Regions from separate parts of the Neobacillus sp. S1115 genome, predicted to be linked through region 3. Evidence: riboswitches for the same ligand, from Rfam matches in the RefSeq annotation. Region 3 holds a riboswitch; each other region holds the start of a gene.
What was found. Region 3 has a riboswitch for lysine ahead of ACZ5B7_RS20440 (amino acid permease). Riboswitches for the same ligand answer to the same signal wherever they lie in the genome.
Positions count from the first base shown of each region.

Region 1 (5,808 bases), 640 kb from region 3:
AGTTTGTAGATTTACCAAAAATAATACCAGGTCCGCCAGTTGCCATAATTACGGCATCTGCAACGAAAGATTTGATTTCCATTGTTTTTAAGTCTTGGGCAACGATTCCACGGCAAACGCCTTCCTCGTCAACGACTGCACCCAAAAACTCCCAGCCTTCATATTTAGTAACAAGCCCTGCTACCTCGTGGCGGCGAACCTGCTCATCCAATGCATATAAAAGCTGCTGACCAGTTGTTGCACCTGCAAATGCAGTTCTGTGGTGTTGAGTTCCTCCGAAACGGCGGAAGTCTAATAAGCCTTCTGGAGTACGGTTAAACATAACACCCATCCGGTCAAATAAATTGATAATACCAGGCGCGGCATCACACATTGCCTTAACCGGAGGCTGGTTAGCCAAGAAATCTCCGCCGTAAATCGTATCATCGAAGTGAATCCATGGGGAATCCCCTTCACCTTTAGTATTTACTGCTCCATTAATACCGCCTTGGGCACAAACAGAGTGAGAGCGTTTAACAGGAACAAGAGAAAATAATTCTACAGGAGTTCCGTGTTCTGCAACTTTAATAGTTGCCATCAAGCCGGCCAATCCGCCACCGACAATGATCACCTTACCTTTACTCATCGTGACTCACTCCCTTAATCCAAATCCAATATTTTTCCAATCAAGAAATCATTAATTTATTAAACAAAAGCTAATAGAGTTTGAACGGCTACGATAGATAGAAGTACGAAAACTACCATTGTAAAATATGTAGCAATAGTTTGTGACCGTGGGGATTGCGTAATACCCCAGCTTACCATGAAAGACCATAATCCGTTCGCAAAGTGGAAAATAGCTGAAATAATACCAATTACATAAAATGCAAACATGACTGGTGAAGAAAGAATATCATGCATCATTTGGAAGTTAACCTCAGCACCAAATGCAGCGGCAATACGTGTTTCCCACACATGCCATGCGATAAAAATAAGAGTGATTACCCCTGATACACGCTGAAGCAGGAACATCCAGTTTCTAAAGAAACCAAATCTTGAAACATTGTTTTTTGCTGTAAATGCAATGTACAGACCATAGATTGCATGGAATAGCAAAGGTAAATAAATTACTACTGTTTCAAGGACAATACGGAACGGAAGTGTCCCCATGAAATTTGCTGCCTTGTTGAAGGATTCCACTCCTTCTGTTGCAAAGTGGTTGACAATCAGGTGCTGAACAATGAATACCCCGATTGGGATAACCCCAAGCAACGAGTGCAGTCTCCGATTGAAAAATTCGCGATTCCCCGCCATTGATTTACCCCCTTTTAAATTTTAAAAAATGATGTTAAGTTTTAACTTCCTTCATTAATATAACCTAGCATCACTGTGACAATTATGTGACATGTCCATTTTACTCCCAACATCATAGAGCGTCAAGGAAACGGATACATAAAAAAGCGTTGAAAACTAAAATTTTTATAATATATTGATATTATGATAGATATGAATTTCAGCATGTTATCATTTTGTAAGCGCTTTATTTTTGCTTGTAATTACCAACATCTTACGGGAGAATTTTTTTCCTATATCGGAAACGATAATTATGATAAGAAATAAGAACATATATTGTAAAATAATAAATTTCTTTGCGACTTCTTTACATTATTAGAAAACTGTACTGAAACAGAACTCGATTTGTATATAATAGAATGATAGAAAGAGGGGAAGTAAATGAAAGATAGTGCAGTAATGGACCAAGATCTACAAACGCCTGAACCAAGGACAGTCTCTATATTTGGCTATGAATTAATTAGAGAAGTTCTTCTCCCTGAGATTTTCGGCAAGGACACTCCTGAAATTCTTTACTGGGCAGGGAAACGTCTCGCTCGAAAATATCCTTTGGAAAGCTACGAAAGCCTGATAGATTTTTTTGCAAAAGCTTCATGGGGTGAGTTAGAAATTAAGAAGGAAGCAAAAAATGAGCTGGAACTCGAGTTGGCAAGTCCAATGATTGTATCGCGTGTTAAATCAAAAGCGGAAAACTTCTTTCAACTTGAAGCAGGCTTCCTTGCTCAGCAAATCGAAGTCCAAAAAGGGGCTATTGCGGAAACCTTCGAACACCCGGTCAAAAAATCGAACAAAGTTTGCTTCACAGTCAAATGGGATAAAGACTAAAAGAAAGGGGGGCAAAGCCCCCCTTTTCTTAACGCATAAATTCAACTACGCCTCATGAACCTTCCAGCCGGACTCGCCAATCGGCGAGTTTTCATTTAATTTTGCCCAAGTTCAAATGCCTCGTGCAGGGCTTCTACTGCATTCAGCATATTTTTTTCTTCTACTACAGCCGATACTTTGATTTCTGAGGTGCTGACCATCTTTACAGGAATATTGCTGTTCGCAAGAACCTCAAACATTTTCGCAGCCACACCAGGATTAGAAATCATTCCGGATCCAACAATTGATACCTTTGCCAGTTTATTCTCAGCATCAAGCTGGTCATAGGCAAGTGTTTCTTTATTGTTTTCGAGCACATTTAAGGTTGGGATCCAATCATCGGTATGGATGGAAAAGGAGAGATTGGCTGCTCCCTCTTCTGTTGTGCTTTGAATAATAATATCCACGTTAATGTGATTTTTGGCCAATGTCGTAAAAATAGTTGATAAGCTTGTTAATGAATTTCTAAGCCCTAAAACAGTAACCCGTGTAATTCCATCTTCAAACGCGACTCCGCGTACGACTAAATTTTGTTCCATCGTTGCTTCCCCCTCAATTACAGTTCCTTCAACCTTTTCCATGCTAGAGCGGACCTCAAGCCTTACATTATAATTTTTTGCAAACTCGACCGCTCTTGGATGTAGAACTCCCGCACCCAGATTGGCCAGTTCAAGCATTTCATCATACGATACTGATAATAATTTCCGAGCATTCTTGACATAACGGGGATCCGTTGTAAATACCCCGGTTACATCGGTATAAATATCACATTTATCCGCATTTAACGCAGCCGCCAACGCAACGGCAGTTGTATCGGAACCCCCGCGTCCGAGCGTAGTGATTTCCCCGTCTTCAGTAACCCCTTGGAATCCGGCCACAATGACGACTTTTCCAGCATCAAGCTGGTTTTGAACAGCATCAGTGTTTATTTTCGAAATCCTTGCATTGCCGTGAACAGGCTCTGTCATAATTCCAGCCTGCCAGCCTGTAAAGGAAACAGCCTCCAGCCCTTTTTGGTTTAAGGCCATTGAAAGCAATGCGATCGTTACTTGCTCACCTGTTGAGAGCAGCATATCCATTTCCCGCTTATTCGGCTGCTCGGATATTTCCTTTGCCATATTAACAAGCTGGTCCGTCGATTTTCCCATCGCCGAAACAACGACCACTACTTGGTTTCCACGTTCCTTTTCCCCCCGCACACATTCTGCGACATTTAGAATTTTTTCAATGCTGCCAACGGAGGTCCCGCCAAATTTCTGTACTATTAAACCCATGTCTTCCCCTTCTCTCAGTCATTCTTGTAAAAAAATAAAAAGCAATGGGAGCATATCCCATTGCTTTGAAAACACAAAATTAACATTTTCGCGTTAGTAGACAATGAAAGATAGCGCTCCAAGACAACGGTCTTGACAATCCGGCATTTTTTCAATGACGAACCAGCGGAGAAAATAATGAGAGTTTCCCTACTTCGGCGAACATTCCCTTTCAAAGCCTATCGTTGAAGCTCATCCTTCTCCAGGCCTTTACTCTTGAAGCTCGCACCTCTACCTTCACTTTACTTATAAAAGTGATAGTCTATTAAATTTTTATTCATTATAGCATAGTAATATTAGAGTGACAATTATTGTGACTGAAGTTTTTTTATTAATTCTTCTGCCACATTTTGGGGAATTCCAATCCCTCTAAATTCCTCAAGAGTTGCCTCTTTCATTTTCTTAACGGAGCCAAATTCCTTTAATAGCTGCTTCTTCCGTTTTTCGCCAATCCCAGGAATGTCGTCAAGTAAGGATTGGAATGCAGTTTTACCGCGTGTCTGCCGGTGGAAGGTAATCGCAAAGCGGTGAACTTCATCCTGGATTCGCTGGAGTAAATAAAATTCCTGGCTATTCCGGGCAAGCGCTACAATTTCTAATGGATTCCCATACATAAGCTGTGATGTGCGGTGCTTCTCATCCTTGACCAGTCCAGCAAGAGGAATGTCCAGCCCCAATTCATTTTCTAGTACATCGCGGACAGCTTCCACATGTCCCTTTCCACCGTCAATGATGATCAAGTCAGGCAGTGGAAGCTCTTCCTTTAGAGCCCTCGAGTATCTTCGCCTCGTTACCTCTCTCATCGATTCATAATCATCCGGGCCTTCAACAGACTTAATTTTATATTTCCGGTATTCCCGCTTGTTTGCTTTGCCATCTGTAAAAACAATCATCGCTGAAACTGGGTCTGTTCCTTGAATGTTAGAGTTATCAAAGGCTTCTATCCGGTGGGGAGTATAAATGCCAAGCATTTCTCCGAGATTTTCAACGGCTTTGATCGTTCTTTCCTCATCTTTTTCAATAAGAGAGAACTTTTCATTCAAGGCGATTTTCGCATTTTTAATTGCCATTTTGACAAGGTCCTTTTTCTGGCCCCGCTGCGGCTTAATGACTTTTACTTCCAATAACTGCTCAGCCATCTGCAAATCCACATCGTCCTGGATGAGAATTTCCTTCGGTTTAAAATGGTTCGTCTTTTGATAAAATTGGCCGAGGAAGGTAAGGATTTCTTCTTCCGGCTCATTATAGATAGGGAACATCGAAACGTCTCGTTCAATCAGCTTCCCTTGCCGCACAAAAAATACTTGAACACACATCCAGCCTTTATCAACGGCATAGCCGAATACATCACGGTCAGTAAAATCAGTCATCGTGATCTTTTGTTTTTCCATGATCGTTTCAATATGAATGATTTTGTCACGGAATTCCTTTGCTCTTTCAAAATCAAGCTCTTCCGCGGCAGCCTGCATTTTTTCTGTCAGGTCCTTTTTTATTTCCTTATAACCGCCATTTAAAAAGCGGGTAATTTCATCGGTCATTTGTTTATACTGTTCTTCAGATACCTCATTTACGCAAGGCGCCAGGCACTGCCCCAAGTGATAATAGAGGCAAACTCGGTCAGGAAGCGTAGAACATTTGCGGAGCGGGTAAATCCGGTCAAGCAGTTTCTTTGTTTCGTTGGCCGCCCCTACGTTGGGATATGGCCCAAAATACTTACCTTTATCCTTTTTTACTTTTCTTGTAATAATTAGCTTTGGGTGTCTTTCCGCAGTCAGCTTAATAAATGGATAAGTCTTATCATCCCTAAGCATAACATTATATTTCGGGTCATATTTTTTTATTAAATTTAATTCAAGCAGAAGTGCTTCGATATTGGATGAGGTCACGATATACTCAAAGTCTTCAATCTCGTTTACTAAGCGAAGGGTTTTCCCATCATGTGAACCGGTAAAATAAGACCGGACACGGTTCTTTAATACCTTCGCCTTACCAACGTAGATAATTGATCCTTGACGATCCTTCATCAAGTAGCAGCCGGGCTGGTCCGGCAGCAGTGTTAACTTTTGTTTAATGGTTTCATTCATTCCGGCCGCTCCTCTCCACTTAGAGTTTCTCTTCAAATTTTAAATCAATCTGCCAGTAAATTAAAGAGGGAGTCTTTAGAAAAAAGAAAACCTTAACCGATGTACCGGTTAAGGTTATTTTAATTGAGGGCTTATAGATGCTTTTGAAGTAAGCCAGCTAAAGCTTCTTTTGGTTGGAAGCCGACAGTTTTATCAACAACTTCACCGTTTTTCAA
Region 1 is NZ_AP038275.1:4,852,272-4,858,079, forward strand. It holds gene sdhA (succinate dehydrogenase flavoprotein subunit) at 1-625, opposite strand, end outside; gene ACZ5B7_RS23770 (succinate dehydrogenase cytochrome b558 subunit) at 685-1,293, opposite strand; gene ACZ5B7_RS23775 (YslB family protein) at 1,714-2,157, shown strand; gene ACZ5B7_RS23780 (aspartate kinase) at 2,253-3,470, opposite strand; lysine riboswitch at 3,574-3,751, opposite strand; gene uvrC (excinuclease ABC subunit UvrC) at 3,818-5,593, opposite strand; gene trxA (thioredoxin) at 5,725-5,808, opposite strand, start outside.
Region 1: it holds a riboswitch for lysine, as region 3 does, so the genes downstream of both, ACZ5B7_RS23780 (aspartate kinase) here and ACZ5B7_RS20440 (amino acid permease) in region 3, are expected to answer to the same signal.

Region 2 (5,808 bases), 1.1 Mb from region 3:
AGCTTTTAACATTTATGTTCTCGATGATTGGGGCATTATCCCTTTTTGCTGGCGCGGCCAGTGCCCATGTTACCGTACAGCCGAGCGAAACTTCTCAAGGAAAATATGAAGTATTCACGGTTAAAGTTCCCTCCGAAAATGAGCAGGTACCAACCACTAAGATTGAGGTGAAAATTCCTGAGGATGTTGATGTAACCCGTTTTGAACCAAAGCCAGGCTGGAAATATGACGTTCAAAAGGATGCACCAGGAAAAATCACAAGCGTTATCTGGACGGCAGAAGGCGATGGATTGTCATCAACTGAATTTGCGATGTTTAACATGTCCGGAAAAGTCGGTGACAAAGCAGAGAGAATTGTCTGGAAAGCCTACCAAACGTATCAGGATGGAAGTGTCGTAGAATGGGTCGGGGCAGAGGATGCGGACAAGCCTGCTTCAGTCACCGTTGTCCATCCGGCGGTTGCAGGAGATAACGGGCATGGTCATGGTGCTGCCCAAACAGATAAAAAGACCGATACTGCTGCAGATCAAAATCAAAAAATGGAAGATGTAGCTTCGTCGAACGTACCGCTCTTCCTATCTATTGCAGCATTGCTTGTAGGGTTAATTGCTTTAGTGGTTTCCTTAAAAAAGAAATCCTAGGTTTATAAGAACCCTTTGTTCGGGTATTTCTACTGTATTTTATCCGATTTTGTCCGTAGGCCCTAGTCCTACGGACACTTCCTTCTGTTTTCGTGGTGGTTTTGTCCGAAGTGACGAAAGAAATAAAGGCTGTCGAAGTTTTTCGACAGCCTGAGGTACATGGCTTTTATGAGCCTGTACCTTTTTTTCTTAAACAAATGAATTATTTCGCCACGATAATCTTATAGAATCTGATTTAAAAACCTTTGTGTCCGCTCGTGCTTTGGATTTGAGAAGATTTCACTTGGATGTCCTTCTTCTATTATATTGCCGTCGGCAAGCATAACGATTCGGCTTGCTACTTCTTTTGCAAAGCCCATCTCGTGTGTCACGATGACCATTGTCATTCCTTCACGGGCTAAATCCTTCATTACTTGAAGTACCTCGCCCACAAGCTCAGGGTCCAATGCCGAAGTTGGTTCGTCGAATAGCATGGCTTTTGGCTCCATTGCCAATGCTCTGGCGATGGCCACACGCTGCTTTTGCCCGCCAGATAATTGGTCTGGGTAGAAGTTGGCTTTATCCTGGAGGCCTACTTTTTTCAGGAGGTCCATTGCTTTAGAACGGGCCTGATCTTTAGATACACTCTTTACATGAACAGGGGCCTCAATGATATTTTCCAGCACGGTCATGTGCGGGAATAGGTTGAAATGCTGAAATACCATTCCCACTTTTTCTCTTATCTTATTAAGATTCGTTTTTGCGGGATTGATTTTTTCCGTATCGATGATAATGTCTCCGGCTTCTGCTGTCTCTAAAAAGTTTAAACAGCGGAGAAGGGTACTTTTCCCTGAACCACTCGCACCGATTAGGACAACAACCTCTTTTTCTTTTACGTGTAAATCAATATTTTTTAAAACTTGTAGTTCCCCGAAAGATTTTGATAGATTTTTAATTTCAATCATGCGGCTGCTGCCTCCTTCGGTCTACTGACATCCAACCTTTTCTCCAATCGGTTTGTGAACCACGTGAAAATTAACACGATAATCAAATAATAAAGTCCGACAACAAAGTAGGTTTCAAATGGCATATAGTTTTCCCCTTGGACGGTAAGGGCAGTGTTAAATAAGTCTGTTACAGAAATATAGGCAACCAGGGAAGAATCTTTTAAGCTGATAATGAACTGATTCCCTAGCGGCGGGATGGCTCGTTTGAAGGCCTGTGGAAAAATAATTCTGCGCATTGCAAGCGGGTAGGACATCCCTAGCGATCTTGCAGCTTCCATTTGCCCGCGGTCAATCGATTGGACAGCCCCCCTGAAAATTTCCGCTATATACGCACCGGTATGAATGCTTAACGCAAGCGCCCCGGCAGTAAAGCTGTCAAGGGTTAGAAAATTCGCGATTCCATAATATAGGAACATAATTTGAACGATTAACGGAGTCCCGCGGATAAGCCCAATATAAATATCAGAAATCCAATTAAGAAATTTGATAGAAGAGATTTTAAAACTGGCAAAGATGATTCCAATGATTAATGCAAATAGCAGAGAAATAATTGTAATGGAAATCGTCATCCATGAGGCTTTCAAGAAGGCCATACCATGCTCATTCAGGATGCCGATAATGTTTTGCCAAAAAGTCATGATTTCATTTCAACCTCCTTTGAAAAAACGTAAGCCCCAAGCATGGAGCTTACGTTATCCAATTTTCCTATTTTGCGTCTTAAAGATGTGCGGGTGCTTACTTTTCAAGTAAGTTTTCGTTGAACCATTTTTTGCTGATTTTTTCGTAAGTGCCATCCTTCTGCATGTCGTCAATGGCTTTGTTGATTTTATCAGCAAGCTCTTTGTTACCTTCTGCAACCGCAACACTAACGCGGTCCTCATTTAGCAGGTTGCCAATCGGCTTTATTTTTAAACCTTTTTCGTTTTTCGCATTCAAACCGACGATTTTATCAGTAATAACGGCATCTAAACGGCCAATTGCTAAGTCTTGAAGAGCGTTAACATCAGATGGATATCCTTTTACTTGATCGGATAGTTCCAGGGCCATATCTTTCCAAGTGCTAGCCTGGATTACACCGATTGTTTTTCCCTTTAAATCATCTTTTGAAGTAATATTACTGTTGTTCTCAGCCACAAAGATTTGGGCGCCGGATAAATAATATGGGTTTGTGAAGTCTACTTGCTTATCACGTTCAGGTGTTGCTGTCATACTTCCGATAATCGCATCGTATTTTTTAGCTTTTAAACCTTGGATGATCGTTTCCCATTGATTAGTCACAGGATTTGCTTTTACACCAATTCTTTTAGCAATCTCATTTCCAATCTCTACGTCAAAACCAGTTAATTTGTCATCTTTCTTAAAGTTTAATGGCGGATATTGCCCGCTCATCGCAAACGACAGTGTACCCTGTTTAATTAGACCTAAATCTTCACCCTTTGCCTGGTTTGTTTTAGCTGTGTCTTTCGAACCGCATGCTGCTAAAATCACCAGTAATGCAGAAACTACTAATATCATAAGTTTTCTCATGATGCTTCCCCCTTTTTAATATAAAAAGCACCGTCCATGTGACGGTGCCTGACACCCTCATTAAAAGCTTTGAATTAGATAGTTCTCCACAATTCTTAAAGGAATTGTGACAGTTCTGCCCCATTTCGAGTGCAGCCCCAGCCCTCTGAAAACAGTGATTTCAGATGCTTCGGCGATTTATCCTTTTTCCTATTTTCATAGATTTCACTGAATCTCCAATAGGATACTTATATAAACCGCGACCTCTACCTCATCTCAAAAGCTTAAAGATGAGGAATTAATATTCTTTTCGCAATAATTAGTATAAGTAAATATTTATACATAATCAAGTATAAATTCACTAGAATATTTCCCCATTTGAAAAGACTTGACGAAAATTTGTTAATTGGTATACATTTTTCTACAATACTAATCTTATAAAAAAGGGGTCAGAATGATGCTGCAATGCCGTGAGGATGTATTGGCATTCACGAACCAGCTCGTGAATATCGAAAGTATTGTGAATACAAAGGGTGAAAAAACAATTGCCCAATATTTATATAAATTTATTTCTGCTTTTCCTTATTTTTCAAAAAATCCTTCTCACATGACGATGTCTCAAACCATACAAGATGAACATGAAAGATATAATGTATTGGCATTTGTCAAAGGTACAAAAGGGAATAGCCGCCGTACAGTCATTTTGATGGGACATATGGACACGGTTGGAATTGATGATTTTAATCATCTAAAAGAACATGCGTGTTTTCCGGATCAACTAATGGCTGCGTTAAAGAGGGAGGAACTGCCGGCTTCAGCGAAAGAACATTTAGAATCGGGTGACTGGCTGTTTGGGAGAGGCGTACTTGATATGAAAAGCGGAGTGGCCAGCCATCTCTATCTATTAAAATACTATTCTGACCATCCGGAAGAGCTTGATGGAAATATCGTCTTTTTGGCAGAATGTGATGAAGAGGACAGCTCTCACGGAGTTTTATCTGCCTTAAAGGTTCTGAAAAGCTGGAAGCAGGAGCATGGTTTTGACTATGCTGCGGCGATCAATTCCGATTTCGTCTCCCCGCGCTTTGCAGGAGATGAAAATCGCTATATCTATATGGGGACAGTAGGCAAGCTTCTGCCATCCTTTTTTATTACTGGTGCAGAAACGCATGTTGGCTCTTGCTTTGAAGGGCTTGATCCTAACTTTATCGCGGCGGAGCTGACGAAGCAGATTGATTACAATCCCGAGCTTTGCAATGAGGCCTTAGGTGAAATCACGGTTCCCCCTGTTTCTTTAAAACAAACAGACCTGAAACCGTCTTATACCGTTCAGACCGCGTTGTCTGCCTATGTATACTACAATTTCTTCATCCATTCCTGGTCTCCAAAGGATGTACTGGTAAAATTAAAAGAGCAGGCTCGGATTGCATTTGAAAATGCCTTGAATGCTTTTAATGAAAGATATAAGCAGTTTAGCAGCTTAAGCGGCGAACCATATTTCAAACATCCTTGGCAGCCAAGAGTGTTCACATATGAAGAAATGGAACAACAGTTGGTTATGGAGCACGGTGATACCTTTATCACGCATATGAATCAATTTAAAGAGAATTTAATGGAACATAAGGAATTGGATACACGCATGTTTGCGGCAAGGGTCGTAGAAGAGGCATGGAATTGGATGAAGGACAAAAACCCTGCCATTATCCTGTTCTATTCATCACTATATTCACCAAGAATTGAGTTGTCCGGCAAGACAGGACAGGAACAGGCCCTGATTGATGCTTTAAATCAGGCAGTAGAATCGATTCAGCCAGCCTATCCACATCCAATCGTAACGCGGAATTTCTTCCCGTATATCTCAGATATGAGCTTTGTAGCTCTAAGTGATGACGAAGAAGGAATAGAGGCTGTTTCCAATAATAATCCTGGCTGGGGAACAAAGCATTACGTGGAGTACCAAGACATCCGCGACTTAAATGTGCCGGTCATCAATATTGGCCCTTATGGACTAGATGCCCATAAAAAGCTTGAAAGAATGGAGATGTCCTATTCCCTTGAAGTGGTGCCGAATCTGACCAATCTTGTCATCCGAAATTTATTAAAATAATGAAACTGGGTGTCCTAAAAGGGGCGCCCTATATTTTTTTGCCGGTAAATTATAAAATGGAAGAATGTTATAAGGAACGATATGATTGGAGGAACAGATGGAGGCGCACATATTAGCTTGGTTTGAAAACAGCGGCACATTTGCAATATGGCTAAGTATCTTGTTGAATATCATCATTAGTTTCCTAGGGGTTGTTCCGAGCGTTTTTCTAACTGCGGCCAACATCACTTTCTTCGGATTTGACCAAGGTCTATTAATTTCGATTCTTGGTGAGGCCTTTGGAGCCATAATTAGTTTTTATTTATATAGAAAAGGTATCAATAGGGTAAAAAACAAGATTGCGATAAAAAATAAATTTTTAGATAGATTGCAAAATACGCAAGATATGGAAGCATTTTGTCTGATATTCGCACTTAGGATTTTTCCGTTCATCCCTTCTGGAATGGTGACGCTTGTTAGCGCTGGAAGCAAGGTTGGGATTATTAATTTTTCCATCGCTAGCACGTCGGGGAAAATTCCTGCCCTATTAATAGAGGCGTACTCCGTGAAGCAGGTTTTGGATTGGAGT
Region 2 is NZ_AP038275.1:5,323,114-5,328,921, reverse strand. It holds gene ACZ5B7_RS26240 (YcnI family copper-binding membrane protein) at 1-641, shown strand, start outside; gene ACZ5B7_RS26235 (amino acid ABC transporter ATP-binding protein) at 863-1,585, opposite strand; gene ACZ5B7_RS26230 (amino acid ABC transporter permease) at 1,582-2,265, opposite strand; gene ACZ5B7_RS26225 (ABC transporter substrate-binding protein) at 2,363-3,157, opposite strand; lysine riboswitch at 3,226-3,410, opposite strand; gene ACZ5B7_RS26220 (M20/M25/M40 family metallo-hydrolase) at 3,591-5,240, shown strand; gene ACZ5B7_RS26215 (TVP38/TMEM64 family protein) at 5,338-5,808, shown strand, end outside.
Region 2: it holds a riboswitch for lysine, as region 3 does, so the genes downstream of both, ACZ5B7_RS26225 (ABC transporter substrate-binding protein) here and ACZ5B7_RS20440 (amino acid permease) in region 3, are expected to answer to the same signal.

Region 3 (5,808 bases):
TTAAATTTTTATGAAAGTAATGTATGATATGGGTAATAAAGGAAAGGGGAATAAAATGGCTTACCCGTTAATTACCAATTGTCCTGTTTGCAGCAAACAATTAAACATTACCAAACTACGGTGTAAACATTGCCACACGACCGTGGAAAATGAATTCGAATTATCAAAGCTTGCCTCACTTGGACAGGAACAGCTTCATTTTATTGAAATTTTCCTGAAGTGCCGCGGAAGTATTAAAGAAGTCGAAAAAGAACTTGGGATTTCTTATCCAACAGTAAGAGGAAAATTAGACGACATCATTTCGGCCATGGGCTACTCAGCAAACCGAAAGGCGGAGGTTGATAAGAAGAAGGTCGTATCCATGCTGGAAAAAGGGGAAATCACTGCCGAAGAGGCTATTGCCTTATTAAAAGAGGGGGATATGTAAATGAAAGATGAAATCTCTAGAGTGTTAACGTTGGTTGAGGAAGGCAAGCTTGATAAAGAAAAAGCGACTGAACTAATTAACGTCCTTCAAGGGAAGGAACCAACTGTTGAATTAAAGAAAGAAGCCTCATCATATGGCAGCAAAATGCTAAGAATCCGTGTTAATTCCTATGAAGGTGATAATGTTAATGTCAATCTTCCCATTAATCTTGTGAAAGCAGTGTTGAAGGTGGGCACCAGCATTGCCGAAAGAATTCCGCAAGCGGAAAAGTATGTGAAAGATATCAATGTAGATTTGTTAATAGAAGCGATTGAAAACGAACTAGACGGCCAAATTGTGGATGTTACTTCCGCAAATGGCGATAAAGTGTTTGTGGTGATTGAATAAGCATGTTAAAAGTGGGCTTAAAGATAAAAGAAAGAAACTTCAATGTACCCGTTCCTTATGTTGTCTTAAATCTTCTAAGTTCGGTAATCACGTCAAGACGATTTATTGGCTTTATCAATAAATCAATTGAAAAAGGCGGGGAAAAGTTCGTCCTTCCACAAATAGAAAAAAGCGATTTAAAGCCTTTATTAGATGGTCTAACCAAGTATAAAGGCCTGTTGTTAGTGGAAACGAAATTAAAAGATGGGACAGAAGTTACCATTATATTATAAAAAAATGGCTCCCAGGGAGCCATTTAGATTGTCGAGAAAGGGTATGTTTCTCGGCAATTTTTTATTTTGTCTAAAATCTAAACCTTCGAATTTTTATTGATTTATTGTCCCTGCTAAAAGGCCTGTTGATTTCCACTCCGGGCACTCGCTTTCCGCGGGGAGGTCCTGGAACCTCCTCGGCGCATTTGCGCCTGCGGGGTCTCCAGTGACCTCTATTTCCCGCAGGAGTCGAGTGCCCTCCGCTCCAATCAACAGGGAGGCAAATCACACTAAAGAATTGCAAACACTTTTTCCAACCTTGCAAAGTGTGTTGCAATCCTTTTTATATTTTTGGCATGCTGCAGTATGGATAGTCTATTCAATTCAATCCGCATCATTGTTCTTAATTAGCTTAATGAGGACATTTCTATTTTGGATTCCTTCGACTTTGTCCTTCATCAGTTCTATGAGGGACATTTTCATATTGGACTCCTTCGATAAAGTCCTTCATTTGCCTTATGAAGAACATTCTTTCTAAGATTCCTTTGATTTTGTCCCTCATGGATTTACGAGGGACTTAAAAAAATAAGAGGATTAGTTGTGCGTCCATTTTTCTTACTATAAAAAGGATAAATTAAACCTTGAAATCCACTAATTTTATTATTTATTGTGAGTTAATGCTCCATATTGAAGAACCTGTTGATTGGAGCGGAAGGCGCGAAGACTCCTGCGGGAGTACGGGGCAGGGGAGACCCCGCAGGAGCTTTAGCGACGAGGAGGCTTCCCGACAAGCCCGCGGAAAGCGAAGCGCCTGGAGCGGAAATCAACAGACATATTTAAAAGAGCCTTACATAAAAAAAGAGCTGCCCCCTAAAAGTTACACTTTTGGGACAGCCTCTTTTATTTTAATTATTTAAATCACACTTCTTCAAAGGAATTACCTTTGTTTTCTTTGTGAATTTATAGCCTAACCAAAGGATAAGGAATAATGGCAGACCGATATAGGATACTAATACACCGTTCCAATCAATATGGTCGCCCATAAATGCTGAATAGTTTTGCCCAATTACGACAATGGCGCAAACAACAAAAGCAAAGATTGGGCCAAATGGGAACAACTTTGATTTATATGGCAATAAGTTTAGATCTTTGCCTTGTGCCACATAAGCTCTGCGGAAGCGATAATGACAAATCGCAATTCCTAACCACGCGATAAAGCCGGACATACCTGAAGCATTTAAAAGCCATACATAAACTGTACCATCGCCAAAAAGGGATGCCAGAAAAGCAAGTGTTCCGACTAATGCTGTTACAATTAAAGCATTAACTGGCACACCATTTTTGTTCAATTTACCAAGGAATTTCGGTGCTTTTCCTTGACGTGCCAAATCCCAAAGCATCCGAGTCGATGCATACATTCCTGAATTACCTGCTGATAAAACAGCTGTTAAAATGACTGCATTCATGACAGAAGCAGCAAATGCGATTCCGGCTTTTTGGAAAACAAGCGTAAATGGACTTACAGCAACATCTCCATTAGCAAGGTTTTCATTTGTATAAGGAATAATAAGACCGATAACAAGAATAGCTAACACATAGAATAAAAGAATTCGCCAAAAAACTTGCTTTACTGCACGTGGGATTGATTTTTCTGGGTTATCTGTTTCACCCGCTGCAACACCTAAAAGTTCAGTTCCTTGGAAGGAAAATCCAGCTGCCATAAAGATTCCAAGCATGGCCATGAAGCCGCCATGGAATGGTGCATCTCCAACTGTAAAGTTTTTAAAGCCGATTGCTTCATTTCCCATAATTCCAAAAATCATTAATGTACCAGCAATGATAAAGATCACAACAGTTATAACTTTAATTAATGAGAACCAATACTCCGCCTCGCCAAATCCCTTAACAGAAAGATAATTTAACAAGAACATGATAACTAAAAAGAGGCTGCTCCACAATAGTGAAGGAGAATCTGGAAACCAAAATTTCATAATCATTGTTACAGCAGAAAGTTCTGCTGCAATCGTAATGGCCCAGTTGTACCAATAGTTCCAGCCTAGGGCAAAACCAAGGGATGGATCCACGAATTTCGTAGCATAGGTACTAAAGCTTCCTGCAACCGGCATGTAGGCACCCATTTCAGCTAAACTTTGCATTAAGAAATAAACCATAATGCCGATAACAAGATATGAAAGAATCGCTCCGCCAGGTCCCGCACTATGGATAGCTCCGCCGCTGGCAAGAAATAATCCGGTCCCGATGGTTCCACCAAGAGAAATCATCGTAAGATGGCGGGACTTTAAGCTCCGTCTTAATTCATTTTTATCATTTTTTGGACCCGTGGGCCTAGTGTATATTTCGTCTTTTCTTACCTGCGCTGTTTGCATGTTTATGACTCCTTTAAATTTTTTTATTGGAAGGAGTTTGGAATAAAAAATACCCTCGAAGCAGATTCGACGGCATTTGTATATACCCCGCATCATACCTTCCGAAAGATAGCTCAACACGTAAAGCTGGTAAGGCTAAACGTGACAGTTCTGTTCCTGTTCGGAGACAGCCCCAGCATGTTTCTCCAGAGAGAAAAACACACTTCGGCAGCTTTTCCTTTCAAACGGAGTCAAAAACATCTCTGCGTCTCGTCCATTTTACTGATAAAAACCGCGACCTCTACCTCATCGGTTTTGATGAGGATTTAATATTAAAAATGATATATTACTAGAGTATATACGTTTTAATAAATTTGTCAATATTATATATTGGAAACGAGGGATTAGGGCTTTTTGTAAGGTGAATATTAATGTAATATGCCTTTATAATTATTCAACTTATTCTTTGGGTGCTATTTCCAGATAATTAATTGTTTTTTAAATATATTAATTAGTTTACATCCTAGCTATGAATCGTTATCATTTTTTTAAAATAAATAGTGGAAAGACAGGAGAAATATTCATGCAGATGGTTGGAATTATGATCGGCTCTTTTGTAATTGTAGCTGCATTCAATCTTTTCCTCATCCCTCACGAGGTTTTAAGTAGCGGGATGAGCGGAATTTCGATGATAATAGGAATGATTACCCCCATAAACACAGGAGTGGCTAATCTTTTGTTGAACCTTCCCCTTTTAATCATTGGCTATAAAATGCTGGGAAAAAGATTTATCTTTAATTCAATCTTTTCAGTGTTCGTTATTTCTTTAGGCCTTTATTTAGTACCAGTATTTCCAGTCGCGAAAGATACCATCCTCTCATCAATATTTGGCGGAGCTTTGACCGGTCTAGGGGTTGGAATCGTATTTCGAAGCTCGGGTTCAACGGGTGGATTTGATATCATCGGAATGATTGTTTCCCGGAAGAAAGACTTCCCAATCGGGGTGCTACTCTCCGGAATGAACGCGGTTGTCATTGTAATTAGCGGATTTTTATTCAATTGGGATGCGGCCCTCAATACGTTGGTTTCGATTTTTGTTACAGGAAAAGTGGTTGACGCTATTTATACGGACCATGTCAAATTAACTTTAATGATAATAACAGAAAAGGGAGAAGAAATGAGAAATCATTTGGTGGCCAACTTATACCGTGGACTCACCATTATGGATGGGGTTGGAGGATATACAAATGGCAGCCGAAAGATTTTAATCTCGGTCATTTCAAGATATGAGTTAAACGAGGTAAAATCTCTTATTTCTGAAGTCGATCCGACAGCTTTTGTGAATATTACAGAAACGATAGAAGTAATGGGGTTGTTCCATCGGCCTAGCCCGCATTAATGTTTTTAAAAAAATAGGCCGTCTCAATACCATGGGAGTTTAGTTCCCTTTAGGTGACGGCCACTACTTTGTATTTTTAATTGTTTATATATTTTTCAAAAACAAAGCCAAAATCTTTGACACAATATTGTTTTTTACTTTCCTCGAGCCACTGGAATGCAGCCTGATTCAACATTTTAAATTGAACAACCAAATTGTTGTCAGAAGTGGAGACGCGCCCTAATGTTGTGGAAGCGACATCGAGACTTTGCTTGGCAAACTGAAGGGAAATATCATTTTCATGAGTAATCTCGGAAATTTTTATAAGTGCCTTGTATAAATCTTTGACTTCTTCGATATACTTTTTATGAATGTCAACGGAGAAAGGCTGAGAGCCGATTTTGAATTTGATTTCCACGTCTAGGTCGACTGTACCAGCCGTTTCCAACATAACATCTGATATTTTACTTGTGGCATAGCTGTACCGATGAAGCATCCGCTTTTTGCTTGTAGCACTAGTACCATCAAGATGGATGAGAGCATTGTTTGTAAAGCAATACTCATCAGATTTTGATTTAATTAAGAAATAAATCTTTTCATTATCCTCATGCATCACGTAATCATCGGCATCCACTTTATCATAATCGGAAGGCTTAATCACCGACCCTACATCACTTAATCCCAACAAATCTGCAGCCACTTTTCCAAACATAGTGTCAACCTCTTTCTACTTATAATATTTGCCATTCTTATGTACGAATTTGAGGAACAGAGGTTTCGTTATTTGAATGACAATTTTAAATTTATTTCCAACATTTTTAGAATATGTATTTTATTTTAAGGGAATTTCAGTATTAACAAATTATTCAGACATCTGTTATACTTTAAAGTATTGAACTATTCAAAGCTGACAAGAGTTAAAGGGGAAAACCATGCGTCCTATCATTTTAGGCATCTTTGCCGCTTTCTTTTTTGCATTTACATTTATTTTAAACAGGG
Region 3 is NZ_AP038275.1:4,216,206-4,222,013, reverse strand. It holds gene ACZ5B7_RS20455 (DUF2089 family protein) at 56-427, shown strand; gene ACZ5B7_RS20450 (SHOCT-like domain-containing protein) at 428-814, shown strand; gene ACZ5B7_RS20445 (hypothetical protein) at 817-1,086, shown strand; gene ACZ5B7_RS20440 (amino acid permease) at 1,971-3,452, opposite strand; lysine riboswitch at 3,554-3,743, opposite strand; gene ACZ5B7_RS20435 (YitT family protein) at 4,015-4,830, shown strand; gene ACZ5B7_RS20430 (PH domain-containing protein) at 4,907-5,521, opposite strand; gene ACZ5B7_RS20425 (DMT family transporter) at 5,742-5,808, shown strand, end outside.